2 regions of the Tardiphaga sp. vice304 genome follow, and region 2 is predicted to be linked to the other one. Evidence: predicted binding sites of a transcription regulator. Region 2 holds the regulator's gene; the other holds the start of a gene.

What was found. The regulator LexA, encoded in region 2, represses DNA repair genes until DNA is damaged. The targets are predictions, from matches to a motif close to TGTTCNNNNTGTGTTCNG.
Positions count from the first base shown of each region.
Region 1: FNL56_RS11745 (ImuA family protein) is a predicted target of LexA. The motif match lies at 4,395-4,412, and genes of this name have one in related genera.

Region 1 is NZ_CP041402.1:2,484,185-2,500,808, forward strand. Features, by position in the region: gene FNL56_RS11725 (MexW/MexI family multidrug efflux RND transporter permease subunit) at 1-619, shown strand, start outside; gene cnbZ (2-amino-5-chloromuconate deaminase CnbZ) at 686-1,435, shown strand; gene FNL56_RS11735 (UdgX family uracil-DNA binding protein) at 1,611-3,053, opposite strand; gene FNL56_RS11740 (putative DNA modification/repair radical SAM protein) at 3,063-4,301, opposite strand; gene FNL56_RS11745 (ImuA family protein) at 4,472-5,260, shown strand; gene FNL56_RS11750 (Y-family DNA polymerase) at 5,157-6,803, shown strand; gene FNL56_RS11755 (error-prone DNA polymerase) at 6,800-10,135, shown strand; gene FNL56_RS11760 (efflux RND transporter periplasmic adaptor subunit) at 10,419-11,660, shown strand; gene FNL56_RS11765 (efflux RND transporter permease subunit) at 11,697-14,819, shown strand; gene FNL56_RS11770 (urate hydroxylase PuuD) at 15,136-16,335, shown strand.
Region 2 is NZ_CP041402.1:3,031,789-3,044,766, forward strand. Features, by position in the region: gene FNL56_RS14405 (glutamine--tRNA ligase/YqeY domain fusion protein) at 1-1,156, shown strand, start outside; gene FNL56_RS14410 (ComEC/Rec2 family competence protein) at 1,401-3,677, shown strand; gene lexA (transcriptional repressor LexA) at 3,671-4,408, opposite strand; gene FNL56_RS14420 (molybdopterin molybdotransferase MoeA) at 4,571-5,779, opposite strand; gene moaC (cyclic pyranopterin monophosphate synthase MoaC) at 5,803-6,330, opposite strand; gene trpC (indole-3-glycerol phosphate synthase TrpC) at 6,536-7,333, opposite strand; gene trpD (anthranilate phosphoribosyltransferase) at 7,337-8,356, opposite strand; gene FNL56_RS14440 (peptidylprolyl isomerase) at 8,497-10,410, opposite strand; gene tpiA (triose-phosphate isomerase) at 10,651-11,406, shown strand; gene secG (preprotein translocase subunit SecG) at 11,586-11,966, shown strand; gene FNL56_RS14455 (CTP synthase) at 12,133-12,978, shown strand, end outside.

The DNA.
Region 1 (16,624 bases), 550 kb from region 2:
CCATGACTACCTCGCCGACAGCCGGCAATATGTGCAGGAAGGCAACCAGCTCGCGATTGCCTTCGGCTTCGCGCTGATCATCATCTTCCTGGTGCTGGCCGCGCAGTTCGAGAGCCTGCGCGATCCCCTGGTCATCATGATCTCGGTGCCGATGGCGATCTCGGGGGCGCTGATGCCGCTGTTCTTCGGTCTCGCCACGATCAACATCTACACCCAGGTCGGCTTGCTGACGCTGGTCGGGCTGATCTCCAAGCACGGCATCCTGATGGTGGAGTTCGCCAACGAGCTGCAGCTCAAGGAAGGGCTCGACAAGCGTTCGGCGATCGAGATGTCGGCGCGCGTGCGGCTGCGGCCGATCCTGATGACGACGGCGGCGATGGTGGCCGGCCTGTTGCCGCTGCTGACTGCTGCGGGTGCGGGCGCAGCCAGCCGGTACTCGATCGGCCTCGTCGTGGTGTCCGGCATGATGATCGGAACGCTGTTCACGCTGTTCGTGCTGCCCGCGGTCTATGTCGCGATCGCCACCGACCATCGCGCCAGCCGCGAGACCAGGCGTGCTAAGGAGATCGAAGAGTTCGACATGCACGACCACGCCGCCCCGGCGCTGCGCCCGACCTGAGCGCCGCGCTTCACCTCTCCCCGACGGGGAGAGGTGAAGACCGCATTGACTCTGGAGTACTTTCTCATGACGCGTGACTTCGCCGCCGGCAACTACCGCTATCTTCCGGCGGGTTTCCAGTTCTCCAGCGGGGTCGCCGCCGATCCGGATTTCGAGATCGAGCGCGTCCGCTTCGACAAGCCTGTGGCGCTGGCTGACGGCTTCTCGCTGATAGCCGATCATATCCTGGGCGCGGGGCGTCCGCTCACCGCGCTGTGCGCCTGCGAGCTGCGTTCGCCGGCCGCGCTCGACGGCGACGGGTTTCGCGATTTCAACCGGCATTACGTCAAGACGCTGGTGGAGTGGGAAATTTATGACGGCTCGAGCGAGAACAATCCGGTGGCGCGCAGCAATGTCTGCCCGGAGATCGATCCACCCGCGGAGCCGTCCTTCTATGCCTTTTCCTTTACGCGGCCGGCACTGGGGGCGAGCCCGACCTGCGTGATCGCCGGCAGCGGCGAGTCGCGCGGCGGCGACGGCGGCTATCCCGAGCGCCTGGTGCGCTACCGCGATATGAGCCCGGACGGATTTCGCGAGAAGGTCACCTTCACAATGGCCGAGATTCTGGCGCGGCTGTCGGCGCTCGGCTTCGGCTGGAACGACGTTACCGGCACGCAGGTCTACACCGTGCATGATTTCCACGCGCTCGCCGCCGACGAACTGGTCCGCCTCGGCGCTGCGCGTGCCGGCCTGACCTGGCACTATGCGCGTCCGCCGGTGGTGGACATGGAATTCGAGGTCGATGCACGGCGCGTGATGCGGGAGATGGTGATCTAAGGCTCTTAGCTCGAACGCCTCTGTTGTCGTCCCCGCGAAAGCGGGGACCCATAGCCTCCGTCCGCAGTGAGGCGACACGCCGTTTGCCACAACGATCTCTCGCTTCATATCGACAGCGTGTATGGGTCCCGGCGTTCGCCGGGACGACACGATAGGATGGAGAGCCGCTGCGGAGTTACGCCGCTTTCGCTTCGCTCAGGTGTTTCGCCACAATCCGCAGATCCTCGACGAAGTGCGCATACTCCCGTGCGCGGGCTTCTTCGTCCGGCAATCGCAGCAGGTAGGACGGGTGCACCGTCACCAGCACGCGGGTCTTGTCATCGAGTTCGAGGATGCGGCCGCGGGTCTTGGCGATCGGCGTGGCCTTGCCCAGCACGCTATGCGCGGCCGTGGCGCCCATCGCCACCACCAGCTCGGGCTGCACCGAGGCCTTCTCGCGCTCGTACCACGGGCGGCACGCCTTGATCTCGGCGATGCCCGGCTTCTGGTGCAGGCGAAACTTGCCGCGCGGCACGAACTTGAAGTGCTTCACCGCGTTCGTCATGTAGACCTTGCCGCGGTCGACGCCGGCTTCCGCCAGCGCGCGGTCGAGCATCTGCCCGGCCGGACCGACGAAGGGGTGTCCGGCCAGATCCTCCTTGTCGCCGGGCTGCTCGCCGACCATCATCACCGAGGCCTTTTGCGGGCCTTCGCCGAACACGGTCTGCGTCGCGTCCTTCCACAACTCGCACATCCGGCAATGGCTGGCCTCGTCGCGCAGCGCCGCGATGCTTTCGGTGTCGGCGTGAACCCGTTTCGGCATCGGCGCCTCCCGGTGCTGCAGGCGTTTCGGTTCGGTGGGCGGGCTTGCGATCATCGCGCCGCTGAGTTTCTCGGCCTGCTCGATCAGCGGCCGGATCAAGGCGGCCTCCGGCAGGTTCTTCCAGTATTTCTTCGGCATCTCCGACTGCATGGCCTTGGTCTTCAGCCGCGCCGGATTGAAGATCGAGGCGTAATAGGTCAGCCAGGTCTCTTCCAGCCGGTCCTCGCTTGGCGCGTCGGATTTCGGCACGCCCGGCGTGATCGAGACGGCATGGCCATCCCAATGCGCGCAGACGTCCGGCGTGAGAATCGACCACGCCATGTCGGCGAAGCGGCGCGTGAAAAACGGCGTGGTGGCTTCGACGATGTGATGCTCGGGCTCGAACCAGGCGACGAAGCGCGACTTCGGTTCGCGGCCGATCTCGCGAAAGCGCACGAAGGCCGTCATCTTGTGCTTGTCGCGGCGTACCGCCTTTGACAGCGCGTGGAGCTTCGCGATGTCGGGATCGGTCGCGACCTGCAACAGCTCGTGGTTCGAGCGCAGCCGCCACAGCACGCGGTAGAGCAAAGCGAAGCGTTCGGGGGCGCTGTGCAGGATCACGGTTCTGGCGAGATCGACGAAACTCGCGGAGACGTTGAAGGTGCCGGCCGGCGTTTCCAGCGGCGGCGTTTCGCGCGGCGCGGCGAACAGTTCGGGCTCGTCTGTCGGCGCCGACCAGGTGACGTCTTCCGGCTTGATATTGTTGAGCGCCAGGGTCCGCGCGGCCTTGCGCCAGCCGTTGAAGTCGGTTTCGCTGTCGAGGGTGATGAAGTGCATCGGTTTTCTCTAAAACCCGAACCCCAGCTGTGTCGCTTTCGGCTTGAAGCGCGCGGCGAGGTGCGCGCCGTCGAGCAGATGCACCGCGGGCCGGTGATCGGGGAGAACGATGAACGGCAGCGCCTTGTTCCGCGGGATGTGCAGTTTGGCGAGGTCGCCGACGCGGATCGAACTGATGCGCCGCGTTGCGATGATGCGGTCCACTGCCTTGGCGCCGAAGCCCGGTACGCGCAGCAAATCCTCGCGGCTCGCCTTGTTGACGTCGAGCGGGAAGCGCTCGCGGTTGCGCAGCGCCCAGGCGAGTTTGGGGTCCATGTCCAGGGACAGCATGCCGTCGTCGGCGCTGACGATCTCGTCGGCATCGAAACCGTAGAACCGCATCAGCCAGTCGGCCTGGTAGAGGCGGTGCTCGCGGATCAGGGGCGGCGCGCGCAATGGCAGCGCACGGCTGGAATCCGGGATCGGGCTGAACGCGGAGTAATAGACGCGCTTCAGTTTGTAGGAGCCGTAGAGGTTGGCCGAGGTCGAGATGATGGTCTGGTCGGTCGCGGCATCCGCGCCGATGATCATCTGCGTGCTCTGTCCCGCCGGCGCAAAGCGCGGGCCGACATTGCCGCGCGGCGTGATCTTCTTCGCCTCGCGCGCCTCGTCGAGCTTCAGCCGCAGCCGGCCCATGGTGCGGCGGATGGCGCGGACGTCCTTCTCCGGCGCCAGCGTCGCCATGCTGGCTTCTTCCGGCACCTCGATGTTGATGCTGAGCCGGTCGGCATAAAGGCCTGCCTCGGTGATCAGCGCCTCGTCGGCTTCCGGGATCGTCTTGAGATGGATGTAGCCCTTGAAATGCCGCTCGCGCAGTTTTCGCGCGACCGCGACGACCTGTTCCATCGTGTAGTCCGGGTTCTTGATGATGCCCGACGACAGGAACAGGCCCTCGATGTAGTTGCGGCGATAGAAGTCGAGCGTCAGCGTGACCACCTCGTCGACCGTGAAGCGGGCGCGCTGTACGTTGCTCGAGGCGCGGTTGACGCAATACAGGCAATCGTAGTTGCAGGCATTGGTGAGCAGGATCTTCAACAGCGAGATGCAACGGCCGTCGGGCGCATAGGAATGGCAGATCCCCATGCCCGGCGCGGTCGAACCCACGCCCTTGCCGTCGCGGCTGTCCTTGCGCTCGCTGCCGCTGGACGCGCAGGACGCATCATATTTGGCGGCATCCGCCAGGATCGCCAGCTTGCGTTGCACGTCCATTATTTGAATCCCTTTGATTCCATTGACGTAAAAAATTGCTTCGGTCGGCCGGTCTGAATCGCGTTGACTCCGCCGACCCTCTTAGCTTTATAATAGAACATAGCATGAACAATTGAGCCAGTCTTTGGTTCTCTAAACATCTGAATTACTGGCAATCTGAGGAGCGACGCATGAGCGGCGATCGCACAACCATGCTTGCGCATCTGCGCGGCAGCATCGAACGCGTCGAGACGCATTCGGATACCTACGCGCCCGATCGGGTTCCACTGGGCCATGCCGAGGCCGATGCCGCATTGAAGGGCGGGCTGGCGCGCGGCGCGCTGCACGAGGTGTTCTGCGAGGGACGCCAGAGTGCCGCGGCGACCGGCTTCATCGCGGGTCTCGCGCGACGCATCAGCCCGGACCGGCCGCTGCTGTGGATCCGGCAGGATTTTGCCGAGCGCGAGACTGGCGCACTCGCGATGAGTGGCTGGAACGAACTCGGGCTCGATCCGCGCGGCCTCGTCACGGTGCGCGCGCCCGATGTCGAGACGGCGTTGCGCACCACCGCGGACGCTCTCGCCTGCGACGCGCTGGGCGGCGTGGTGCTGGAGAGTTTTGGCGAGAGCAGGCAGTTCGATCTGGTCGTCAGCCGCAAGCTGACGCTGGCGGCGCGCGGCTCCGGCGTCACGGCGTTGTTGTTGCGCGTCGCGGCGATGCCGACGGCGTCGACCGCAGAAACCAGATGGATCGTGCGCTCGGCGCATTCGCCGCCCGGCAATGCCTGGCAGGTATGGGGCGCGCCGATGCTGGACGCGCAACTGGTTCGCAATCGTCATGGCCCGAACGGCCAATGGATCATGGAATGGAAGTCTGATGAGTGTGTTTTCCGTGAAGCGACGTATGCTCAGCCTGTTCCTGCCACGGCTGCCCACCGACCGCCTGCAGCGGCTGCGCACGCGCAGCGGCGCGCCGGATAACAAAGCGTTTTCGAGCGAAGTGGGGACCGGTTCGCGCGAAGAAAACGCGTCCAACCAAAAAGCCAACCCGGTCATCGTTGTCGCCAAGCACAGCAACGCGCTGCAGATCGCGGCACTCGATCATGCGGCGGCCAAACTCGGACTCGAAGTCGGCCTGCCGCTGGCCAATGCCCGCGCGATGTGCCCGGACATCCAGGTGTTCGACTCCGATCCCGCCGCCGACCGGCTGCTGCTCAACCACATCGCCGACTGGTGCGACCGCTTCACGCCCTTGGTGGCGCTCGACGGGCCGGACGCGTTGTTTCTCGACATCACCGGCTGCGCGCATCTGTTCGGTGGCGAGGCGGCCTTGATGCAGATGCTGTGCGCCGCGCTGGCCGCGCAGGGCTTTGTCGTGAGTGCTTCGATCGCCGGCACCTCGATTTGCGCGCGCACGCTGAGCCGCAACAGCCACGGCCGGATCATTGCGGACGGCGCGGAGGCCGAGGCGGTCAAGGCGTTGCCGGTGTTCACGCTCGGCGCCGCAGAGGCGATCACGCGCGGGCTGCGCCGCGCCGGGCTGAAGACCATCGGCGACGTCGCCTCGCGCGCGCGCCACGAGATCACCGCGCGGTTCGGCGCGGAATTCACGACGCTGCTCGAGCAGGCGCTCGGGCAATCTGATGCGCCAATCTCCCCGCGAAAACCGCTGCCGGATTACATCGTCGAAAAACGCTTTCCCGAACCGGTCGCGACCGACGGCGTGATCGCCGCGACGTTGTCGAGCCTCGCCGCGATGCTGGTCGGCGCGATGGACAAACAGGGCAAGGGCGCGCGACGGCTGGAAGCCAGCTTCTTCCGCACCGACGGCGCGGTGCGCTCGATCACGGTGGAGACCGGGCAGGCCGTGACCAAGGTCGCGGTGATCGAGCGATTGTTCCGCGAGCGGCTGGATTCGATCGCCGATCCGCTCGATCCCGGCTTCGGCTTCGACCTCATTCGGCTGTCGGCGAGGCGCACCGAGATCGTGGTGCAGCAGCAGCGCGACCTCGACGCCAATGTGCACGACAATGACGAGTTGGCCGCGCTGATCGACCGCATCGCGGCGCGGATCGGCGCGAAGCGCGTCGTCGTGCACCTGCCGGTCGACACCCATATTCCGGAGCGCGCGATGGCGATGGCGCCGGCGCAGCATCAGTTGATCGTCGCCTCGCAAGCGGTGTGGCCGGCGCGCGCGCCGGACGAGCCGCCGTTGCGGCCGCTGCGGCTGTTCGCGTATCCCGAACTCATCAAGGTGATCGCCGGCGTGCCGGACGGCCCGCCCGCGCAATTCCGCTGGCGCCGCGCAACGCATGCCGTGGTGCGCGCCGAAGGGCCGGAGCGCGTCGCGATGGAATGGTGGCGATCGCACGGCGAACTCCTCACGCGCGACTATTTTCGCGTCGAGGACGAGGCCGGTCTGCGGTTCTGGCTGTACCGCGACGGCCTCTATGGTCGCGAGAAAATCTCCGAAGAGGGCCTACCGGTGTCGCCCGACTGGTTCATGCACGGACTGTTCGCGTGAATGACTACGCCGAGATCGGCATTACCACGAATTTCTCGTTCCTGCGCGGCGGGTCGCATCCGGGTGACTACGTACACCAGGCCAGCGAACTGCGCATTCCCGTCATCGGCCTCGCCGATCACAACACGCTGGCCGGCGTGGTGCGGGCCTATAATGAACTCGACAATGACGAGGTCGTGCATAAGCCAAAACTGCTGATCGGATCGCGGCTGGTGTTCGCCGACGGCACGCCGGATATCCTGATCTACCCGAAAGACCGCGACGCCTATGGACTGCTGTGCCAGTTGCTGACGCGGGGCAAGCGCGCCGCCGGCAAGGGCGAATGCCACCTCGCGCTCGGCGATCTGCTGGACTTCGCCGAAGGCCAATTGCTGGTGCTGACGCTGCCGCATCGTTTCGAGACGGCTGTGGCGCTGGTTGTACTGGCGCAATTGAAAGCCAGCCAAGCCGATGGCGTGTGGCTGGCGGCGAGCATCCTGTATCGCGGCGACGATCGCCGCCGCCTGGCGCTGCTGCAGCGCGTCGCCGACACCGCGCGGGTGCCGCTGCTCGCCACCAACGAGGTGCTGTACCATCATCCCGACCGCCGCCCGATCCAGGACGTGCTGAGCTGCATCCGCGAGAAGGCGACCATCGAAACCATCGGCACGAAGCTCGAGGCCAATGCCGAGCGCTTCATGAAGCCGGCCGCCGAGATGGTCCGGCTGTTCCGCGACGCGCCGGACGCCATCGCCGAGACGATGCGCTTTGCCGGTCGCATCACGTTCTCGCTCGACCAGTTGAAATATCAATATCCCGACGAGCCGGTGCCCTCCGGCAAGACCGCGCAGCAGCATCTCGAGGATCTGACCTGGGAAGGCTACGCGAAGCATTTCCCGAACACGGTCGACGCGAAGCTCGAGGCGACGCTGAAGAAGGAGCTGCGCCTGATCGCCGAGCTGAACTACGCGCATTACTTCCTCACCGTGCACGACATCGTGCACTTCGCGCGCGGCCAGAACATCCTGTGCCAGGGGCGCGGTTCGGCGGCGAATTCGGCGGTCTGCTACATGCTCGACATCACCTCGGTGAACCCCGCCGAGGTCGACCTGCTGTTCGAGCGCTTCATCTCCAAGGAGCGGCTGGAGCCGCCGGACATCGACGTCGACTTCGAGCACATCCGCCGCGAGGAGGTGATGCAATATGTCTATCGCCGCTACGGCCGGCATCGCGCCGCGATCATCGCCACCGTGATCCACTACCGCCCGCGCTCGGCGATCCGCGACGTCGGCAAGGCGCTGGGGCTCACCGAGGACGTGACGTCGGCGCTGGCCGATACCGTGTGGGGAAGCTGGGGCCGCGGCCTCAACGAGATGCAGGTGCGGCAGGCCGGGCTCGATCCCGCCAATCCGATGATCTCGCGCGCCATCGAGCTGGCCTGCGAGCTGATCGAATTCCCGCGGCATCTGTCGCAGCATGTCGGCGGCTACGTGCTGACGCAGGACCGGCTCGACTCTTACGTGCCGATCGGCAATGCGGCGATGGACGACCGCACCTTCATCGAATGGGACAAGGACGACGTCGACACGCTGAAGATGATGAAGGTCGACATTCTCGCGCTGGGCATGCTGACCTGCATCCGCAAATGTTTCGATCTGATCCAGCAGCACAAGGGCCAGCGCTTCGAGCTGCGCGACATCAAGGCCGAGGCGCTTGATGCGAAACCGGTGTTCGCCATGCTGCAGCGGGGCGAGTCGCTCGGCGTGTTCCAGGTCGAGAGCCGCGCCCAGATGAACATGCTGCCGCGGCTGAAGCCGAAGAATTTCTACGACCTCGTCATCGAAGTCGCGATCGTGCGGCCCGGCCCGATCCAGGGCGACATGGTGCATCCCTATCTCCGGCGCCGCAAGATGAACCCGGAGGACATCGAATATCCCTATCCGAAGGGCGGCGACAAAAACGAGCTCTACAACGTGCTGCACAAGACGCTCGGCGTGCCGCTGTTCCAGGAGCAGGCGATGCGGATCGCCATCGAGGCCGCCAAATTCACCCCGGAGGAGGCCAACGGCCTGCGCCGCGCCATGGCGACGTTCCGCAATGTCGGCACCATCGGCTCGTTCGAGCAGAAGATGGTCGGCAACATGATCGCGCGCGGCTACGATCCGGAGTTTGCCAAGAACTGCTTCGAGCAGATCAAGGGTTTTGGTAGCTACGGCTTTCCGGAGAGCCACGCCGCCGCGTTTGCGCAGTTGGTCTATGTGTCGTCGTGGCTGAAGCACTACCATCCCGACGTATTCTGCTGCGGATTGCTGAACTCGCAGCCGATGGGATTCTACGCGCCGTCGCAGATCGTGCGCGACGCGCGCGAGAACGGGGTCGTGATCCGCGACATCGACGTCTCGTTCAGCCACAGCCAGAACACGCTGGAGCCGACCAGCCGGAACTATCACGCGGTGCGGCTGGGCTTCCGCCAGATCGACGGCTTTGTCTGGGGCGATCCCGACGAGCAACGCGAACGCGCGAAAGCCGGCAAGCCAGCCGCGGAGGACTGGGGTGCGCGCATCGTTGCAGCAAGGACGCGGAACCCCTTCACCTCGCTGGAGGACTTTGCCCGCGACACCGCGCTGCCGAAGCGCGCGCTGATCGTGCTGGCGGATGCGGATGCGTTCCGCTCGATCGGGCTCGACCGCCGCGCGGCGCTATGGGCGGTGCGAAGGCTGCCGGACGACGTGGCGCTGCCGTTGTTCGAGACCGCGCAGGCGCGCGAACAGCCGGATGAACACGCCGCCCCCTTGCCGCAAATGCCGCGCTCCGAGCAGGTCATCGCCGACTACCAGACGCTGCGGCTGTCGCTGAAGGGCCATCCGCTGGAATTTTTGCGCGCGATGTTCGACGCCGAGAAGGTCACGACCTGCAAGAGCGTCTCGGAAACCAAGGGCAACGGCCGCCGGGTGCGTTGCGCCGGCGTGGTGCTGGTGCGGCAGCGGCCCGGCAGCGCCAAGGGCGTGATCTTCATGACGCTGGAGGACGAGACCGGCATCGCCAATGTCGTGGTCTGGCCCCAGGTCATGGAGCGGTTTCGAAAAGAAGTAATGGGCGCGCGGCTGCTGATGGTCGAAGGCACTATCCAGTCGAGCGAGGAGGGCGTCGTGCATCTGGTGGCGGCGCGATTGATCGATCGCAGCTTCGAGATGAACCGGTTGTCGGACAATCTGGCTGCCCGGCCGGCCTTGGGGGTAACACCATCCGAGCCGCTCAACGACGACCGCCGCGAGCACCCTGACACCCCCGCGCAGAAAATCCAGCATCCGCGCGACGTCCGCATCCTGCCCAAGTCGCGGGATTTTCATTGAGGCTTCTTGCCTCGTCCCGTAAAGAGCGGGAAGGTGAGGGCTACGGCTGTCGGCGTCTCGTCATATGGCGATGTTAATCGGACGCGACGGTCGTCAAGCTCGATGTTGCAGAGCAGCAAGAGCGAGCCATGTCCAATGCGTTCACCTCACTGTCCGGTTTTTACAAAAAATCGTACGTACGCATGCGTTTTTGATTGTGTGACGGTCAGAATGCGCACTATTAGCGCGTAGACGAGACAAAGTGACGCGGGCTGGTCCTTCTCCGATATTGGGTGCTCGAAAAATGAATTTTAAGCAACGATTTCCGTCCCTTGGCAAAAAGCGCCTCGCCGTTGGCGGGGCTGCTGCTCTGGTCGTTTTGATAGGTATCGTAGCGCTGACGCGGAGCGGCGAGGCGCCGCGCAGCAATTCCGAAGTTTCGAGCCAGTCGCGCAAGAATCCGACGCGCTATGTGACCACCCCGGCCGAATGGGCCAGCCTGACCGTCGAGCCGGTCAGCGCGCGGGCGTTCCGCGCCGAGCACGTCACCGAAGGCAAGATCGCGGTCGACGAGGACAAGTCGACGCCGGTATTTTCGCCCTATGCCGGGCGGGTGACAAAGCTGCTCGCCAGGCCGGGCGACAGCGTCCGTGCCGGCCAGCCGCTGTTCACCATCGAGGCCGCCGACAATGTCGGCGCGCAGAACGATTTCATTACCGCGATCACCAGCCTCAACAAGGCCAAGTCGCAGCTCGATTTGGCGACGATCCAGGACAAGCGCGCCAAGGACCTCTCCGAAGGCCGTGCCATCCCGCTGAAGGACTATCAGAAGACCCAGGCGACGCTGCTGCAGGCGCAGAACGACCAGCGCTCGGCCGAAACCGCGCTGGAAGCCGCACGCAACCGGCTGCGCTTTCTCGGCTTTACCAATGAGGCGATCGCCGCGTTTCAGGACCAGGGCAAGATCAACCCGGAGACCACGATCTATGCGCCGATCGCGGGCGTCGTGGTGGCGCGCAAGATCGGCCCTGGCCAGTTCGTCAGCGCCGGCGCCACCGATCCGGCCTACGTGATCGGCGACCTCTCCACCGTGTGGCTCACCGCTTTCGTGCGCGAGACCGAAGCCTCCGAGGTCGAACTCGGCCAGGAGCTGACCTTCAACGTGCTGGCGCTGCCCGGCCGTGTGTTGACCGGCAAGATCAACTACGTCGCCACCGCGCTCGATCCTGCGACGCGCCGGCTGATGGTGCGCGCCACCCTGGACAATGCCGCCGGATTGTTGAAGCCGGAGATGTTCGCCACCGTGACGATCTACGCGCCGGGCGACCAGCCGACCGTCGGCGTGCCGCGCCAGGCGCTGATCTACGAGGGCGACCAGGTCCGCGTCTGGGTCGCGCATGATGACGACAAGACGATCGAGCTGCGCGTCATCAAGACCGGGCTGGTCAACGGCAATCTGGTCGAGGTCTCCGGCAATTTGCGGCCGGGCGAGCGCATCGTCACCAGGGGCTCGCTGTTCATCGACCGCGCGGCGTCATCGTCCTAACTCCCAGCTTCGGCTTTTCTGAAAGGTCCGATCTGGATGGATCGTCTCGTTGCCCTTGCCGTCAACCGCCGCTTTCTGATGGTGGGGCTGTTGCTCGCCGTGATGATCGGCGGGGTGTTCGCGTTCAATCAGCTCAACATCGAGGCCTATCCGGATCCGACGCCGCCGATGGTCGACATCGTCACGCAGTCGCCCGGCCTGTCGTCGGAGGAGATCGAGCGCTACATCACGATCCCGATCGAGACCCAGGTCGCAGGCATCAAGAACCTGAAGGTGATTCGGACGATCTCGCTCTATGGCCTGTCCGACGTCAAGCTGCAGTTCTCGTTCGACTACACCTATGACGAAGCCTTGCAGCAGGTGCTGAACCGGCTGTCGCAGCTCGCGCCGCTGCCGGGCGGGGCGCAGCCCGGCATCTCGCCTTTATCCGCGGTCGGCGAAATCTTCCGCTATCGCCTGGTTGGTCCGCCGAACTATTCGGTGCTCGATCTCAAGACGCTGCAGGACTGGGTGCTGCAGCGCCGCTTCCGCTCCGTGCCGGGCGTCATCGACGTCACCGGCTGGGGCGGCAAGACCAAGACCTATGAGATCCAGGTCGAGTTCAGCAAGCTCGTCGCCTACGGCCTGACGCTGCCGCAGCTTCTGACCGCCGTCGGCAACGCAAACATCAATGTCGGCGGCAACACCGTGAACATCGGCGCGCAATCCGCCGTGGTGCGGGGCGTCGGCCTGATCCGCTCGGTCGAGGATCTCGGCAACACCATGATCTCGCAGAGCGGCGGCAATCCGGTGCTGGTCAAGGACGTCGCGACCGTCTCGGTCGGCGAGAAGCCGCGGCTCGGCATTGCCGGGCTCGGCCAGGACGACGACATCGTTCAGGGCATCGTCTTGATGCGCCGCGGCGAGAAGTCGTCGCCGACCATCGCCCGCGTCGAGAAGGCGGTGCACGCCATCAACAATTCCAGCATCCTGCCGCCCGGCGTGCGGATCGAACGGATCTACGACCGCAAGGACCTGATCGACGTCACCACCCACACCGTGCTGCACAACATGGTGGTCGGCATCCTCTTGATCGTGTTCCTGCAGTGGCTGTTTCTCGGCAATCTCCGCAGCGCGCTGATCGTCGGCGCCACGATTCCGTTCGCGCTGTTCTTCGCCGTCATCATCCTGGTGCTGCGCGGCGAATCCGCCAATCTGCTGTCGGTCGGCGCGATCGATTTCGGCCTGATCGTCGATGGCACCGTCATCATGGTGGAGGCGATCTATCGCCGGCTGTCGCACACCACCGAATTGTCGGAGGCCGAAGCCAGCGGGATCTCGCCTGAAACCGTGATGGGCATCAAGAAGCACGGCATCCTGTCGGCCTCCGCCGACGTGTCGCGCTCGATCTTCTTTGCCGCCGCGATCATCATCGCCGCCTTCCTGCCGTTGTTCACGCTGTCCGGCGTCGAGGGCAACATCTTCGGGCCGATGGCGCGGACCTATGCCTATGCGCTGGCCGGCGGGTTGATCGCGACCTTCACCATCACGCCGGCGCTGTCGGCGATCATCCTGCCGGCGCATGTCGAGGAGACCGAGACCTGGATCATGCGGATGCTGCACAAGGCCTATATGCCGATCCTGACCTGGGCGGTCGCCAGCCGGAAGATCGTGATGGCCGGCGGCATCGCGCTGGTGGTGCTGACCGTCATTCTGGCGCGGCTGCTGGGCCTCGAGTTCCTGCCCAAGCTGGAAGAGGGCAATTTGTGGATCCGCGCCACGCTGCCGCCGACCATCTCGCTGCAGGCCGGCAATTCCTATGTCAACGAGATGCGCAAGCTGATTGCCAAGCAGCCCGAGGTGGAGTCGGTGGTGTCGCAGCATGGCCGCCCAGATGACGGCACCGATGCAGCCGGCCTGTTCAACGCCGAATTCTTCGCACCCTTGAAGCCGTCGACCGAATGGCCGGCGCCGCAGGACAAGGACGCGCTGACCGCGCGGCTCCTGAAAGAACTTCAGACGAAATTTCCCGGCGTCGAATTCAACTTCTCGCAATATCTGCAGGACAACGTCTCGGAAGCCGTCTCCGGCGTGAAGGGCGAGAATTCGATCAAGCTGTTCGGCAATGATCTGCAGCAACTGACCGAGACCGCCAACAAGATGAAGGCGGTGCTGGCGACGGTGAAGGGCGTCACCGATCTGGCGGTATTCACCTCGCTGGGCCAGCCGACCATCCAGATCGACATCGACCGCGCCAAGGCCGCGCGCTACGGCCTGTCGCCGGGCGACGTCAACGCGACGATCAAGGTCGCCATCGGCGGCGACAGCGCCGGCGATCTCTACGAGCCGGGCTCTGATCGCCACTTCCCGATCATCGTGCGATTGGCGCCGGAATATCGCAAGAGCGCGGAGGCGATCCATAATCTGCGGATCGGCGCGCCCGGGCCGAACGGCACCATCACGCAGATCCCGCTCAGCGAAGTCGCCAATATCAATCTGGTATCGGGTGCGGCCTATATCTATCGCGAGGGCCAGGAGCGCTATTTGCCGATCAAGTTCTCGGTGCGTGAGCGCGACCTCGGCAGCGCCATCAAGGAAGCGCAGGACAAGATCGCCGAGTTGGTGCCGCTGCCGCCGGGCTCCCGCGCCGAATGGGTCGGCGAGTTCGGCAATCTGCAGGACGCCATCGCACGTCTGTCGATCGTGGTGCCGATCAGCCTCTTACTGATCGGCGTGCTGTTGTGGTTCAACTTCGGATCGATGGCCGACACGCTCTTGGCGATGAGCGTGATCCCGATGGCGATCTTCGGCGGCGTGGTGGGTCTGCTGATTTTCGACATTCCGTTCAGCGTCTCGGCGGCGATCGGCTTCATTGCGCTGTTCGGCATCGCGGTGATGGACGGCATTCTGATCCTGTCGCAGTACAACCAGCTGATCGACGAGGGCTATGAACGCATCAAGGCGGTGATTCGCACCGGCGAGTTGCAACTGCGCCCGGTGCTGATGACCTGCATCGTCGCGGGCATCGGCCTGTTGCCGGCGGCGCTGTCGGAAGGCATCGGCTCGCAGGTGCAGAAGCCGCTGGCGGTAGTGGTCGTCGTCGGCATGATGCTGGCGCCGTTCGTGATCCTGATCACGCTGCCGGTGCTGATCTCGGTGTTTTCAAGGAAGGTAAGGTAGGGGCACATTGCCTTCCTTCCCTCTCCCCCGCGCGAAGCGAAGCTTCGCTAGGTGGGAGAGGGTGGATCGATCGCTCTAGCGAAGCTTTGCTTCGCACGGGCGGTCGAGACGGGTGAGGGGTGCTACAAGCTCTGTCGCCTAGTCGCCCCCTCATCCGACGCGGACTTCGTCCGCGCCACCTTCTCCCACAAGGGGAGAAGGAAGAAGTGCGCAACTGGCGCTCCAGTCCCCCACACTTCGCGCTTTGACGTGCGTCAACGTGCGTGCGGCCATCGCATGACAGGGTCGATGTTTTCGTCCCTGGAATGGAATCCCGATGCTCTGGCAATCCGTTGCGACCGAGTGGCTCAGCCTGATTTTTCGCTGGCTGCATGTGGTGGCGGCGATGGGCTGGATCGGATCGTCGTTCTACTTCATCGCGCTCGATCTCAGCCTGAAGCCGGGGCAGGGCCTGCCGGACGGCGTCAAGGGCGAGGCGTGGCAGGTGCACGGCGGCGGCTTCTACCGCATCGTCAAATATCTGGTGGCGCCGGCGGCGATGCCCGACGAACTCACCTGGTTCAAATGGGAGGCCTATACGACCTGGCTGTCCGGCTTCGTGCTGGTGGTGATCGTGTACTACCTCGAGGCCGACCTATTCCTGGTCGATAAATCGGTGATGGATCTGACGCCGCTGCAGGCGGCGCTGTTCAGCTTCGGCAGCCTGGTGCTGGCCTGGCTGTTGTATGAGATGGCGTGCCGCTCGGGTCTTGCGCGCCACGAGCTGCCGTTCGCGATCGGTGGCTACCTGTTCCTGGTCGGGTTGACCTACGCCTTCACCCATGTGCTGAGCGGCCGCGGCGCCTTCAACCAGATCGGCGCCATCATCGGCACCATCATGGTCGCCAACGTGTTCGCCACCATCATTCCGAACCAGAAGAAGATCGTCGCCGCGCTGATCATGGGGGACACGCCGGACCCGCGCTGGGGGGCGTGGGGCAAGGAGCGGTCGCTGCACAACAATTACCTGACGCTGCCGGTGATCGTGCTGATGATCAGCAACCATTACCCGCTGTTGTTCGGCACCCGCTACAATTGGGCGATCGTCGCCATCGTGCTGGCGCTCGGCCCGGTGATCCGGCATTTCTTCAACGCCCGCCACGCCGGCAAGAAGTCGCCCTGGTGGGTGTGGGGCGTGGCCGCGCTGGGCATGATCGGAATTCTGCTGCTCTCGGCGGCGGGTCCGCGCGACGCGCATCTCGGCGCGCTGCCCGCGAAGGTCGATTTCGCCGCGGTCGAGGAGATCGTCACGAGCCGCTGCAGCATGTGCCACGCCGCCGAGCCGGTGTGGTCGGGCATCGTCACGGCACCCAAAGCGATCCTGCTGGACGATGCCAACCATATCCGCCGCTATGCCGCGCTGATCGGCCGCAACGCCGTGTGGTCGAGCGCCATGCCGCCCGGCAACATCACCGAAATGACCACCGAGGAGCGCGCCACCATCGCCACCTGGCTGGCCGCTGGAGCCCCGAACTGAGCGGGCGCGTGCCCGCCTATCGTGCGGCAAATGGTATCGCGGCGTGCAAAGCCGGGGTTCCCGGACGCCGGGACGTTTATTGCACGGTGACAAGCGGGATTTTCACGCCCGCAGGGGATCAAAACCGAACGCTCGGTCGTTGAAACCGTATCCCGGCGTGCACGTCTCGTGCCCGTCGGTTCACCCGTGTTCCGAAAGCGTTCGAATCCGCTATTGTCTCTCCCATATTCGAAACGGTTTCCCGGCGCATCGCCTGCCGACAGCGCCGCTGTTGCGCCTTTCAGAGATT
Region 2 (12,978 bases):
CGCCCGCGTGCTGCGCGCCAAGATCGACATGACCTCGGGCAACATCAATCTGCGCGATCCCGTGATCTATCGCATCCTGCATGCGCACCATCCGCGCACCGGCACGGCGTGGAGCATCTATCCGAGCTACGACTTCGCCCACGGCCAGTCGGACGCCATCGAGCACGTCACGCATTCGATCTGCACGCTGGAATTCGAGGACCACCGGCCATTGTACGATTGGTGCCTTGAAAACCTGCCGGTGCCGTCCCGGCCGCACCAGTACGAGTTCGCGCGCCTCAACATGACCTACACGCTGCTGTCGAAGCGCGTGCTCACCGAACTGGTGCGCGGCGGCCATGTCTCTGGCTGGGACGATCCGCGGATGCCGACTTTGGCCGGGCTGCAACGCCGCGGCGTGCCGGCCGCAGCCCTGCGCGAATTCGTCAAGCGCATCGGCGTGGCCAAGGCCAACTCGACGGTCGGCATCGACATGTTCGACTTCGCCGTGCGCGAGACGCTGAACCGCACCGCGCAGCGCCGCATGGCGGTGCTGAAGCCGCTCAAGGTGGTCATCGAGAACTATCCGGAAGGGCAGGTCGAGGAGCTCGACGCCGTCAACCATCCGGAGGACGAGACACTGGGGTCACGCAAGATACCGTTCGGCCGCGAACTGTACATCGAGCACGACGACTTCATGGAAGAGCCACCGAAGAAATTCTTCCGGATGGCGCCGGGCCGCGAGGTGCGGCTGCGCTACGGCTATTTCATCACCTGCCGCGAGGTGATCAAGAATGCGTCCGGTGAAGTGATCGAACTGCGCTGCACGTACGATCCTGAAACCCGCGGCGGCAACGCGCCGGACGGCCGTAAGGTCAAGGCGACCATTCACTGGGTCGCCGCGGCCAAGGCCGTGCCGGCCGAGGTGCGGGTGTACAATCTGCTGTTCACCGCGCCGCAGCCGGACGCGGCCAATTTTGCTGCGCAGATCAATCCGGAATCGCTGGAGACGCTGACCGGCTGCATGGTCGAGCCGGCGCTGGCATCGGACAATTCGGACGCCGCCGTGCAGTTCGAGCGCCAGGGCTATTTCTGCCGCGACAAGGATTCCGCGCCGGGCAAGTTGGTGTTCAACCGCACGGTGGGATTGAGGGACAGTTACGCCAAGGCGACCTGAACTGTCATTCCGGGGCGCGGGCGGCGGTAGCCGACCGCGAACCCGGAATCCCGAATTGTTCATCGTCCCATCTCGGGATTGCCCGCCACTCCAATTGGAGTGGCTGAGGTTCGCTCGCGCTGCAGCGCTCGCGCCCCGGAATGACAACTAGCACTGCAAGCAGTCCCATATTCCCCATCCGTTCCCGTAGTCGACCGGTAATTCCTTCCGCTAGCATGCTGGCGGGAACAGCCGGGCGACGGCGATGGCAAACCGCAACATCAACCAACCGCGCGCGCATGCCGGCACCTGGCCGCCGCAGGCGGTGCCGTCGGCTGGTACTGCGCGGCCGGGCACGCGGCTCTGGCAGACCTTAATCGGCACGTTGCAGGCATGGGCGCGCGCGGAAGCCGGGCCGGGGCGGCTGCTGCCCTGGGTGCCGGTCGCGTTCGGTGCCGGCATCGCGCTGTACTTCGCCGCCGAGCACGAGCCGGTGGCCTGGGTCGCGGCGTCGACAGCGGCCGTCCTCGCCATTGCCGCGTTCCTGTCGCGCCGGCAAAAGTGGTTTCCGCTTATCGTGATGCTCGCCGCGATTGCGGCAGGCTTCGCGATTGTCACGCTGAAGACGGCGCGGATTGCGCACGCCGTGCTGGCGAAGCCGCTCTACGGCGTGGCGCTCACCGGCTACGTCGAAACGCATGAAGAGCGCGAGCGCACCGATCGCTTCGTTCTGCGGGTGACGACGATGGAGAGCCCGCGTTCGCAGGTGCGGCTCGAACGGGTGCGGCTGTCGGTGCGCAAGGGCGCCGCACCTGCGGTGGGCAGTTTCGTCCAGTTGAAAGCGCGGCTGCAGCCGCCGCTGCAGCCGTTACGACCCGGCAGCTACGACTTCGGTCGCGACCTGTACTTCCAGGGCATCGGCGCCTCCGGCTTCGTCACCGGCAGCATCAAGGCAGTCGATCCGCCGAATGTGCCGGGCTGGCGGTTGCGCTACGCCGCGACCATGCAGGGCTTTCGCGATGCGATCGACGCGCGCATCCGCACCGTGCTGTCCGGCGACGCCCGCGCCATCGCCACCGCGCTGTTGACCGGGCGGCGCGACGCGATCTCGCCGGAGGTCAATGATGCGATGTTTGTCTCGGGGCTCGGCCACGTCTTGTCGATCTCCGGCTATCACATGGCGGTGGTCGCCGGCGTGGTGTTCTTTACGGTGCGCGCGCTACTGGCGCTGATCCCCGCGTTTACCGTGACCTTTCCGATCAAGAAATATTCGGCTGCCGCGGCCCTCGCCGCGGCGCTGTTCTATCTGTTGCTGTCGGGCGCGGAGGTGGCGACGCAGAGATCGTTCTTCATGACGGCGGTGGTGCTGCTCGCGATCATGGTCGATCGCCGCGCCATCACCTTTCGCACGTTGGCGGTGGCGGCGATGATCGTGCTGGTCGCGATGCCGGAAGCCTTGGTGCATCCGAGCTTCCAGATGTCGTTTGCCGCGACATTGGGACTGGTGGCGCTGGTGCAGGGCGGCGTGCCGGTCCTCTTGGCATCGCCGGACCATTCCGCAACGGCGCGCGCCGCGCTCTGGGGCGGTCGCGAGATCATCCTGCTGACGCTGGCGTCGCTGGTCGCCGGCCTCGCCACCACGCCCTATGCGGCGTTTCATTTTCACCGCGTGACGCCGTATGGCGTTTTCGCCAATCTGCTGGCGATGCCGGTGGTCTCCGTGCTGGTGATGCCGGCCGGACTGCTCGGGCTGGCCGCGATGCCGTTCGGTTTCGACGGCGTGTTCTGGCGGCTGATGGATGTCGGCATCCAATGGATGATCGTGGTGACGCAATGGGTCGCGGCCTTGCCGGGAGCCATCGGACGGGTCGCCGCGTTCGGGCAGGGGCCGCTGATCGCCGCGACGCTGGGGATCATCCTGCTCGGGCTGCTGCGCACGCCGCTGCGCTGGATCGGCGCCGGTGTGCTGGCGCTATCGATTGCCGCGGTGCTCACGGTCAAGATGCCGGACGTGTTGATATCAAATGACGGCCACCACGTCGCGGTTCGCGGCCGCGATGGACGGCTGCAATGGATGCGCAGCACCAAGGATACGTTTTTGCAGAAAGAGTGGCTCGGGGCCGACGCCGATCCGCGGCTGCCGAATGAGGCGTCGCTCGGCCACGGCGTGGCATGCGATGTCGCGGGATGCGTCGCGGCGCTGGCCGATGGGGCTCTGGTTGCGCTGGCGCTGCAGCCCGACGCTTTTGCCGATGACTGCGCGCAAGCGGTGCTGATCGTCACGTCAAATCAGCCGCCGGCCAATTGCGCCGCAAAGGTGATCGATGCGGAAACCCTGCGGGCCAGCGGCGCACTGATTTTGCGCCGAAGCGGCGACGGATTTGCAACCACCGCCGTCCGGCCGAAAGGCGTCAACCGGCCGTGGTCGGGCGCAGTGCCTGATGCCGCCGAACCATCAAGCGCTGCAGGACGGGGCAACCGCCCGGTCGATGCGACGCCGGCCGAAGCCGACGTGCAGGCCGATGATTCCGCTGCTCAGTAGCGGCGATAGATCCCGACCAGCTTGCCCTGGATGCGAACCCGGTTCGGCGGCAGGATGCGGACTTCGTAGGCGTCGTTAGCGGGCTCCAGCGCGATCGAGGCGCCGCGGCGGCGGAAGCGCTTCAAGGTGGCTTCCTCCTCGTCGATCAGCGCGACCACGATGTCGCCGGTATCGGCGCTCTCGTTTTTCTGGATCAGCGCCATGTCGCCATCGAGGATGCCGGCGTCCTGCATCGAGTCACCGCGCACTTCCAGCGCGTAGTGCTCGCCGGTGCCGAGCATGTCGGGGGGTACGCTGATGGTGTGGCTGCGGGTCTGCAGCGCCTCGATCGGCGTACCCGCGGCGATGCGGCCCATCACCGGGACGGCCACCGAGCGGCGGCTGTCTTCCTCGTAATCGCCGTTGCCGTTGTTGTTGCCATTGCCGGTCGACAAGGGTCGCACCTTGCCGAGCGTGCCTTCGATGACGCTGGGCGTGAAGCCACGGCGGCCGGTGGCAGGTGCTGCGGCGCCGCCGAGTTCGGGCAGCTTGATGACTTCGATGGCGCGCGCCCGGTTCGGCAGCCGGCGGATGAAGCCGCGCTCTTCAAGCGCCGTGATGAGGCGGTGGATACCGGATTTGGAGCGCAGGTCGAGCGCGTCCTTCATCTCGTCGAAGGACGGCGGCACGCCGGCTTCCTTGAGCCTTTGGTCGATGAATTTCAGAAGTTCATACTGTTTGCGCGTGAGCATCTGGAGCCATCCTTGGTTGACGGGATCAGCCGCCGCATCATCATCGTCGGTTTCAGGACCGGGCAAAGCCACGACATCTCGAAACAAATCATGAACGAACACTATCTGTTCCATATGTGTTCCGCAACGCTTAAATTCCGGTCAACAAAACCGCAAGAGGGCTCAGATCGGCAATCGCACAAACTCGCAAAGCGAACCCTTGGGCGCCGCCACAGCGAACGGCCGACGGATCAGAAGTCCTTGCGCGGCAGCGAGATTTCCCAACAAGGAGGAGTCCTGCCTGGATACCGCCGTCGCGATCACGCTACCGTCGTCGCCCGGCGTCAGCACCGCGCGCAGATAATCTTCGCGCTGATCATTGGCGGCAAGATCGCGACCGACCCGACCCGATTCGATGGCATGGGCGACCTGCGCGCGGCCGGACAGCGCGCGAATCAACGGCACCATGAACAGGAAGGCGCAGACATAGGACGACACCGGATTGCCGGGCAGGCCGATCACCCGCATCGCGCCGCGCCGTCCGTTCATCATCGGCTTGCCCGGCCGCATCGCGATCTTCCAGAACGCCATCTCGACGCCGGCGGCCTCCAGCGAGGGCTTGACCAGATCGTGGTCGCCGACCGAGGCGCCACCGGTAGTGACGAGGATATCGGCGCCTGCGTCGATCGCACGCTGGATCGCCGAGGCGGTCGATTCCAGCGTGTCGGCGGCGATGCCGAGATCGATCACCTCGGCGCCTTCGGCGCGCGCCAGGGCGCGAAGCGCAAAGCCGTTGGACAGGACGATCTGGCCGGGGCCGGGGATGGCGCCGGGCAGCACCAGTTCGTCGCCGGTGGCGAGTACGGCGATCACCGGGCGGCGGCGCACCGGCAGTTCGGGGTGGTTCATGCCGGCGGCGAGCGACAGATCGCGATCGGTGAGGCGCTGCCCGGCGCGCAGCAGAACGTCGCCTTCAGCGAAATCGATGCCGGCCGCGCGGATGTGCTTCGCCACGGTGGCGGCTTCGTTGATGAGGACGACGGCGCCGTCGCGCGAAGTGTCTTCCTGGATCACGATGGCGTCGGCACCGTCCGGCACGACGCCGCCGGTGAAGATGCGCAGCGCCTCGCCGGCGGCCAGCGCGCGCTCGAACGGCCGGCCGGCGGCGACCTCACCGATCACCGTGAGCCGCGCGCCCATCACGGCATCGGCGGCGCGCACCGCATAGCCGTCCATCGCCGACATCGGCTGCGGCGGCTGCGTCCGATTGGAGGCGATGTCGCGCGCCAGCACGCGGTGGTACGCCGCCTCCAGCGGCACCATTTCCTCGGGCAGGGCGTCGGCGCCCGCGAGAATGGCAGCCATCGCGTCGGCAACCGGCATCAGGGCCATCAGTCAATCTCCAGGCGTCGTGATCAATCGGCGTCGTTGTCGGTGACCAGATAATGGCCCGACTTGCCACCCTTCTTTTCGACGAGATGAAGGCCTTCGATGCGGACGCCGCGCTCGACGGCCTTGATCATGTCGTAGATCGTGAGGCACGCGATCGAAACCGCGGTCAGAGCTTCCATCTCGACGCCGGTGTTGCCCGAGACCTTCACGGACGCGCGGACCCGGCAGCCCGGCAACTTCTTGTCCGGCGTGATATCGAGCGTGACCTTCGACAGCATCAGGGGATGGCACAGCGGGATCAGGTCGGAGGTGCGCTTGGCCGCCATGATGCCGGCGATCCGAGCGGTGCCGAGCACGTCGCCCTTCTTGGCGTTGCCGGAGACGATCAGTTCCAGCGTCGCCTTGCTCATGATCACCAGGCCTTCGGCGACGGCGAGACGCTCCGTTGCCGGCTTGTCGGAGACATCGACCATGCGCGCCTCGCCGGCGGAATCGATGTGGGTGAGGGCGGGGGCGTCGCTCGCGGTGCGCCTCGATTTCTTGCCGGCCATGACTTTGGATCCTGTCTTTGCAAAACGGACTTGCGCGCCGCTGCTCTTTCTTCCCCTCTCCCCTTGTGGGAGAGGGTGGCCGCGCGATAGCGCGGGCGGGTGAGGGGGCGTGTGTTGCACTCCGCAGCTCCCCCTCATCCGACGCCGACTTCGTCGGCGCCACCTTCTCCCACAAGGGGAGAAGGGAAGAAAGCAAGGATGCGACTCACGCCGCGCGTTTCAGCAGCGCCTTGGTCGCGGCCGTAACATCTGCCTGCCGCATCAGGCTTTCGCCGACCAGGAAGGTGGAGATGCCCACGCGCTCGAGGCGGGCGAGGTCGGCGGCTTCAAAAATGCCGCTCTCGCCGACCATCAGGCGGTCTTTCGGGATCATCGGCGCCAGCGTCTCGCTGGTCGCTAGCGTCGTCTCGAAGGTCCGCAGATTGCGGTTGTTGATGCCGATCATCGGGGAGCGCAGGTTTAGCGCGCGCTCCAGCTCCGGCTGGTCGTGGACCTCTAAAAGCACATCCATGCCATGCTCGATCGCGGCATCCTCGATGTCGCGGGCGGCGGCGTCATCGAGCGCCGCCATGATGATCAGGATGCAGTCCGCGCCGTGCGCGCGGGCTTCGACCACCTGATAGGTTTCGAACATGAAATCCTTGCGCAGCACCGGCAGCTTCACGGCGTTGCGCGCCGCGACCATGAAATCGAGGTGGCCCTGGAACGACGGCGTGTCGGTAAGAACCGACAGGCACGCCGCGCCGCCGGCCTCATAGGCCTTCGCCAGCGTGGGCGGGTCGAAGTCTTCGCGGATCAGGCCCTTCGAGGGGGAGGCTTTCTTCACTTCGGCGATCAGCGCGAAGTCGCCCTTGTCGAGCTTTCGGTAGATCGCGGTCATGAAGCCGCGCGGCGGCGACGCGGTCTTGGCCAGCGCTTCCAGCTCGGACAACGGGTGCGCGCGCTTCGCGGCGGCGATTTCCTCGCGCTTGTAGGCCTCGATCTTGGTGAGGATATCGGACATCGCTCAGTCCTTCGCGTTCGAAACCGTGACCAGCCGCTTCAGCTTTTCCAGGGCGGCGCCGCTGTCCAGCGACGTCTGCCCCATCGCTATGCCTTGCTTCAGGTCGGCTGCCTTGCCGGCGACGATCAAGGCCGCGGCAGCGTTGAACAGAGCGACGTCGCGGAACGCGCCGGGCTTGCCGTCGAGCACGGCCTTGAGCGAGATCGCATTCGCCTCGGCGTCGCCGCCGCGCAGCGCGTCGGGGCCGGCGCGGGGCAGGCCGGCGTCTTCCGGCGTAATCTCGAACGAGCGGATCTCGCCGTTCTTCAACTCCGCCACGAAGGTCGGGCCGCTCAGCGTGATTTCATCGAGGCCATCGGAGCCATGAACCACCCAGGCGTGCTTGGAGCCCAGATTCTTCAGCACCTGCGCCAGCGGCAGCACCCATTGCCGCGAGAACACGCCGACCATCTGCCGGGTCACGCCGGCAGGATTGGAGAGCGGGCCGAGCAGGTTGAAGATGGTGCGGGTCGCCAGTTCGACGCGGGTCGGGCCGACGTTCTTCATCGCCGGATGATGCGACGGCGCGAACATGAAGCCGATGCCGGTCTCGGTGATGCAGCGGCCGACGTGGTCAGGCGTGATGTCGATCTTGATGCCGAGCGCGGCCAGCACGTCGGCGGCACCGGAGCGCGACGACAGCGCCCGGTTGCCGTGCTTGGCGACCGGCACGCCGCAGCCGGCGACGATGAAGGAGGCGCACGTCGAGACGTTAACGGAGCCGGAGCCGTCGCCGCCGGTGCCCACCACGTCAACGGCGCCCGCAGGAGCATCTACGCGCAGCATCTTGCCGCGCATCGCCGCGACCGCGCCGGTGATCTCGTCGACGGTCTCGCCGCGCACCCGCAGCGCCATCAGCAGTCCGCCCATCTGCGACGGCGTCGCTTCGCCCGACATCATGCTGTCGAAGGCCGCCGACGACTCTTCGCGAGACAACGTGGCGCCGGTGGCGACCTTGGCAATGAGTGCCCTGAGATTGTCCATCAGATGCTTTCAGTATCTCGTCATGGCGAGGAGCCCTTGCGACGAAGCAATCCAGTCCTCGTGTGGCCTTCTGGATTGCTTCGTCGGAGCAACATTGGCAAGGCCAATGTTGCTGCTCGCTCGCAATGACGGCGTTGGGCCTAGTTGGTGTCGGCGGCCGCCGCGCCGGTGGCGACGGCAACGGCTTCCTCGTTGATCCTGGTGCCGATCTGGGTTTCGAGCCGGGTGACGTATTGCGCGACCTGTTCGTCGGTCTGGCCGCGCTGCAGCGTCTCCTTCAGCGTCTTCACCTCCGCGGAGGCCATGTCGACGGCGGGGGCGCTGACATCGGTCACGCGGAACACGATCCATTCGCTGGAGCTCGTGCCCTGCGCCTGTCCGGCATCATTCTTCGCGCTGCGGAATACCGACTGGATCACGCCGGGCGACAGTTCGGGCAGGTTTGCGTCGCGCTTGAACGGCGCGGAGGTCACAACCTTCAGGCCGGTCGCGGCGGCCTCATCGGCCAGCTTGGCGCCGGCGGCGAGTTTCTTCTGCATCTCGTCGGCCTTGGTGCGCAACCGGCTGGTGATCTGGTCGTCGCGCCAGCGCGCGGTGACCTGGTCCTTGACCTCGTCGAGCGGGCGCTCGCGGGCGGGCGTCACGCCGAGCACGTCGAACCAGGCATAGCCGCCGCCGAGCTGGATCGTCTCGTTGTCGACGCCGACATCGCTGGCGAACGCCTTGGTGATGATGTCGGAGCCGGCCGGCACGCCCGCGACGGGCTGGCCGTCCGGCGCGCGGCCGGAGCGGTCGACGGCGTCGATGGTGACGGCGGTCAGGCCGAGCTTCTTGGCCGCATCGACCACATTGGCGCCGCCGCCGCGCTCGTCTTCCATCTTGTTGTGCATTGCCGACACTGCGGCACGCGCGCGCTCCAGCGCGAGGTCGCGCTTCAGCGTCGCGGCGACGCTGTCATAGCTCGGCTGGCTGCCGGCCTGAATTTTGCCGACCTTGACCAGTGTCACGCCGAACTGCCCGGCAATCGGCTGGCTGATACCATCGGGCGCCAGCGAGAAGGCGGCATCGGCGACGTTGGGATCGATGATGCCCGCCTTGGTGATCATGCCGAGGTCGATGTCGGACGCGCTGAGCTTGCGCTCTTTCGCGAGGTCGTCGAACGAGAAAATGTCGCTGAGCCTGGCGCGGCCGGCGGCGGCTTCTTCCGCAGTCGGGAACACGATCTGCGAGATCTGGCGCTGCTCCGGCGTGGAGAGCTTGTCCTTGCGCAGCTCGAACACTTTCTTCGCATCGTCGTCGGAGACGACCGACCACTTCGCCATTTCGTCCGGCGTCAGCACGACGAACGCCACCTTGCGGTATTCGGGCGCGCGAAACTGCGTCTTGTGGTCCTCGAAATAGGCCGCCAGTGCCTCCGGGGTGGGAGCCTCGACGGTGCCGACCTGGGCGGTGTCGAGCTTGACGTAGTCGATGGTGCGGGCCTCGTTCTGGAAGCGGCTCATCGCTTCGATCTGGGTCTTCGACGGCTCCAGGCCATTGGTGATGGTGCCGGCGATCTGGCGGCGCAGCGACACCTTGCGCTGCTCGCTGATGTAGCGCTGTTCGGTATAGCCGAGCGAGCGGATCAACTGCTGGAAGCGTGGCGCGTCGAAGGAGCCGGTCGATCCCTTGAAGTTCGGATCGTCGACGATCTGGCGCCTCACTTCGGCGTCGGACACGCCGAGGCCGCGGCGACGGGCGTCTTCGTCGAGGGCGGCTTCGGCGACGGCCTGCTGCAGCACCTGGCGGTCGATGCCGAAGGCGCGCGCCTGGTCGGACGTCAACGGACGACCGAACTGGCGGCCGATCTGCTGCAGCCGGTCGGTATAAAGCTGGCGAAACTGCTCGGTCGTGATCTCGGTGTTGCCGATCCTGGCCAGCGTGGACTTGCCGTAGCCTTTGAAGATGTCCTGAATGCCCCAGATCGCAAAGCTGCCGATCAGCACCACCATCACGGCAGTCATGATGGTCTTGCCGAGCCAGTTTTTCGAGGCGTTGCGCATTCCGCGAAGCATGGGATCATCTTATTTGTCAGGAGGGAAACCGGCGGGCGCCAGACGCAGAATCCGCAAAAGGGCGTCGCCGGATGGGAGGCGCACCATAAAGTGGCCGAAGCTGCGTCGCAACCGCCAGGGAACGGCGCGGATTGAAGCGGTCCGGGCGGTCGGCCCCGCCGCCGCCTGGCCACCCCAACTTGAGCTATCCCGCACGCTCTGTTAGCCCAGAGGTCACCTCCTTTCTCGCGGGATTTCCTCATGACTGACGCCATTCGGCCGCTGATCGCCGGCAACTGGAAAATGAACGGCCTGACCGATCAGGTCAGCGAGCTCGGCCTGATGATCTCGGAGCAGGGCGAATTGACGCACAGACTCGATCTGATGATCTGCCCGCCGGCGACGCTGACGATGACCATGGCGGTGATGGTCGAGGGAACCGGCATCCAGATCGGCGCGCAGGACTGCCATGTCAAGGCGTCCGGCGCCCATACCGGCGACCTCTCCGCGGAAATGTTCGCCGACCTCGGCGCCACCGCGATCATCGTCGGTCATTCCGAGCGCCGCGCCGATCACGGCGAGACCGATGCCATCGTGCAGCAGAAGGCGCAGGCGGCCTGGCGCGCCGGACTGGTGGCGATCGTCTGCATCGGGGAGACCCGCGCGCAACGCGACGCCGGCGAAGCGCTCGACGTATGCGGCGCGCAGCTCGCCGGTTCGCTGCCGGATGGCGCCACCGCCGCCAATACCGTCGCGGCCTATGAGCCGGTCTGGGCGATCGGCACCGGGCTGACGCCGACGGCGAAGGATGTCGAGGAGGTCCACGCCTTCATCCGCGGTCGCCTAGAAGCGCGCTTTGCGGCGGAGGGCGCCCGGATGCGGCTCCTGTATGGCGGCTCGGTCAAGCCGTCCAACGCGGCCGAGTTGATGGCCGTGGCGAACGTCAACGGCGCGCTGGTCGGCGGCGCCAGCCTGAAGGCGGCCGATTTCCTGGGCATCGCGGCGGGATGTCCTTGATCCCAGGCAAACCGGACGTTCGGCCGCGGGGCGGGCGATCTCCCAGGCTGCGGCCAGGCGCCGGCTTTCCGGGGGTGACAATCCCCCGTGCAATCGTGTAGACAGCCCTCGACTTCAACTCCCGCAAGTTCTGCCGCAGCCGGCTCCTCGGCGCAGCGCGCTTGTGACGGAAGGATCCGATGCAAAGCGTCATTATCGTCATTCACCTCATGATCGTCGCGACCTTGATTGCCGCGGTACTGTTGCAGAAATCCGAGGGCGGTGGCCTGGGCGTCGGTGGCGGCGGCGGTGGCGGCTTCATGTCGAGCCGCGGTACCGCCAATCTGCTGACCCGAACCACCGGCTTCCTGGCGGTAGGGTTCTTCGTCACCAGCCTGTTTCTGTCGTGGCTGGCCGGCTACGAGCGCAAGCCGACCTCGATCATCAACGGCACCACGGCGCCGGTGTCGCAGCCCGGTGGCGCCCTGGTGCCGCCGACCTCGGGCGGGCTGCTTGATTCGCTGAAGAAGGCCGACGAGCCGCAGGCGCCGGCCGGCCCGCAGGCGCCGCGTTCGCAATAAGCAGGTCCGCCATGCAGGACGGCGACTTCCGCCCTGCGCTTACAGCCCCCATTAAGGGGCTGTACTCATTTGTATTTTTACGTCACCCACAACCTTTTTCCCGATCTGGTGAAAGGTTGCGATTGGCTTTTGCGAATCGGCGACAGAGCCTTAAAGGTTAAGCCCCATGGCGCGGTACATTTTCATCACCGGCGGCGTGGTCTCCTCGCTCGGCAAAGGTCTGGCTTCAGCGGCGCTCGGCGCCCTGCTGCAGGCGCGTGGCTACAAGGTCCGTCTTCGCAAGCTCGACCCCTATCTCAACCTCGATCCCGGTACGATGTCGCCGTACCAGCACGGCGAAGTGTTCGTCACCGACGACGGCGCCGAGACCGATCTCGACCTCGGCCACTACGAGCGTTTCACCGGGCGCCCTGCGACCAAGCAGGACAACATTACCACCGGCCGGATCTATCAGGACATACTGACCAAGGAACGCCGCGGCGACTATCTCGGCGCCACCATCCAGGTGATTCCGCACGTCACCAACGCCATCAAGGATTTCGTCCTCGCCAATAACGAAGACTACGACTTCGTGCTGGTCGAGATCGGCGGCACCGTCGGCGACATCGAGGGCCTGCCGTTCTTCGAGGCGATCCGCCAGATCAAGAACGATTTGCCGCGCGGCCAGTGCATCTATGTGCATCTCACGCTGCTGCCATTCATCCCGAGCGCCGGCGAGCTGAAGACCAAGCCGACCCAGCATTCGGTCAAGGAATTGCGCTCGATCGGCATCCAGCCCGACATCCTGCTGTGCCGCTGCGACCGCGAGATCCCCAAGGAAGAGCGCCGCAAGCTCGGCCTGTTCTGCAACGTCCGCGAAAGTGCCGTGATCGAGGCGCGCGACGTCGACAACATTTACGCCGTGCCCGAGGCCTATCACGATGCCGGGCTGGACGACGAAGTTCTGGCCTCGTTCGGTCTGACGCCGAAGGCGCCGCTGGCGCTGCAGAGCTGGCATGACATCAACGAGCGC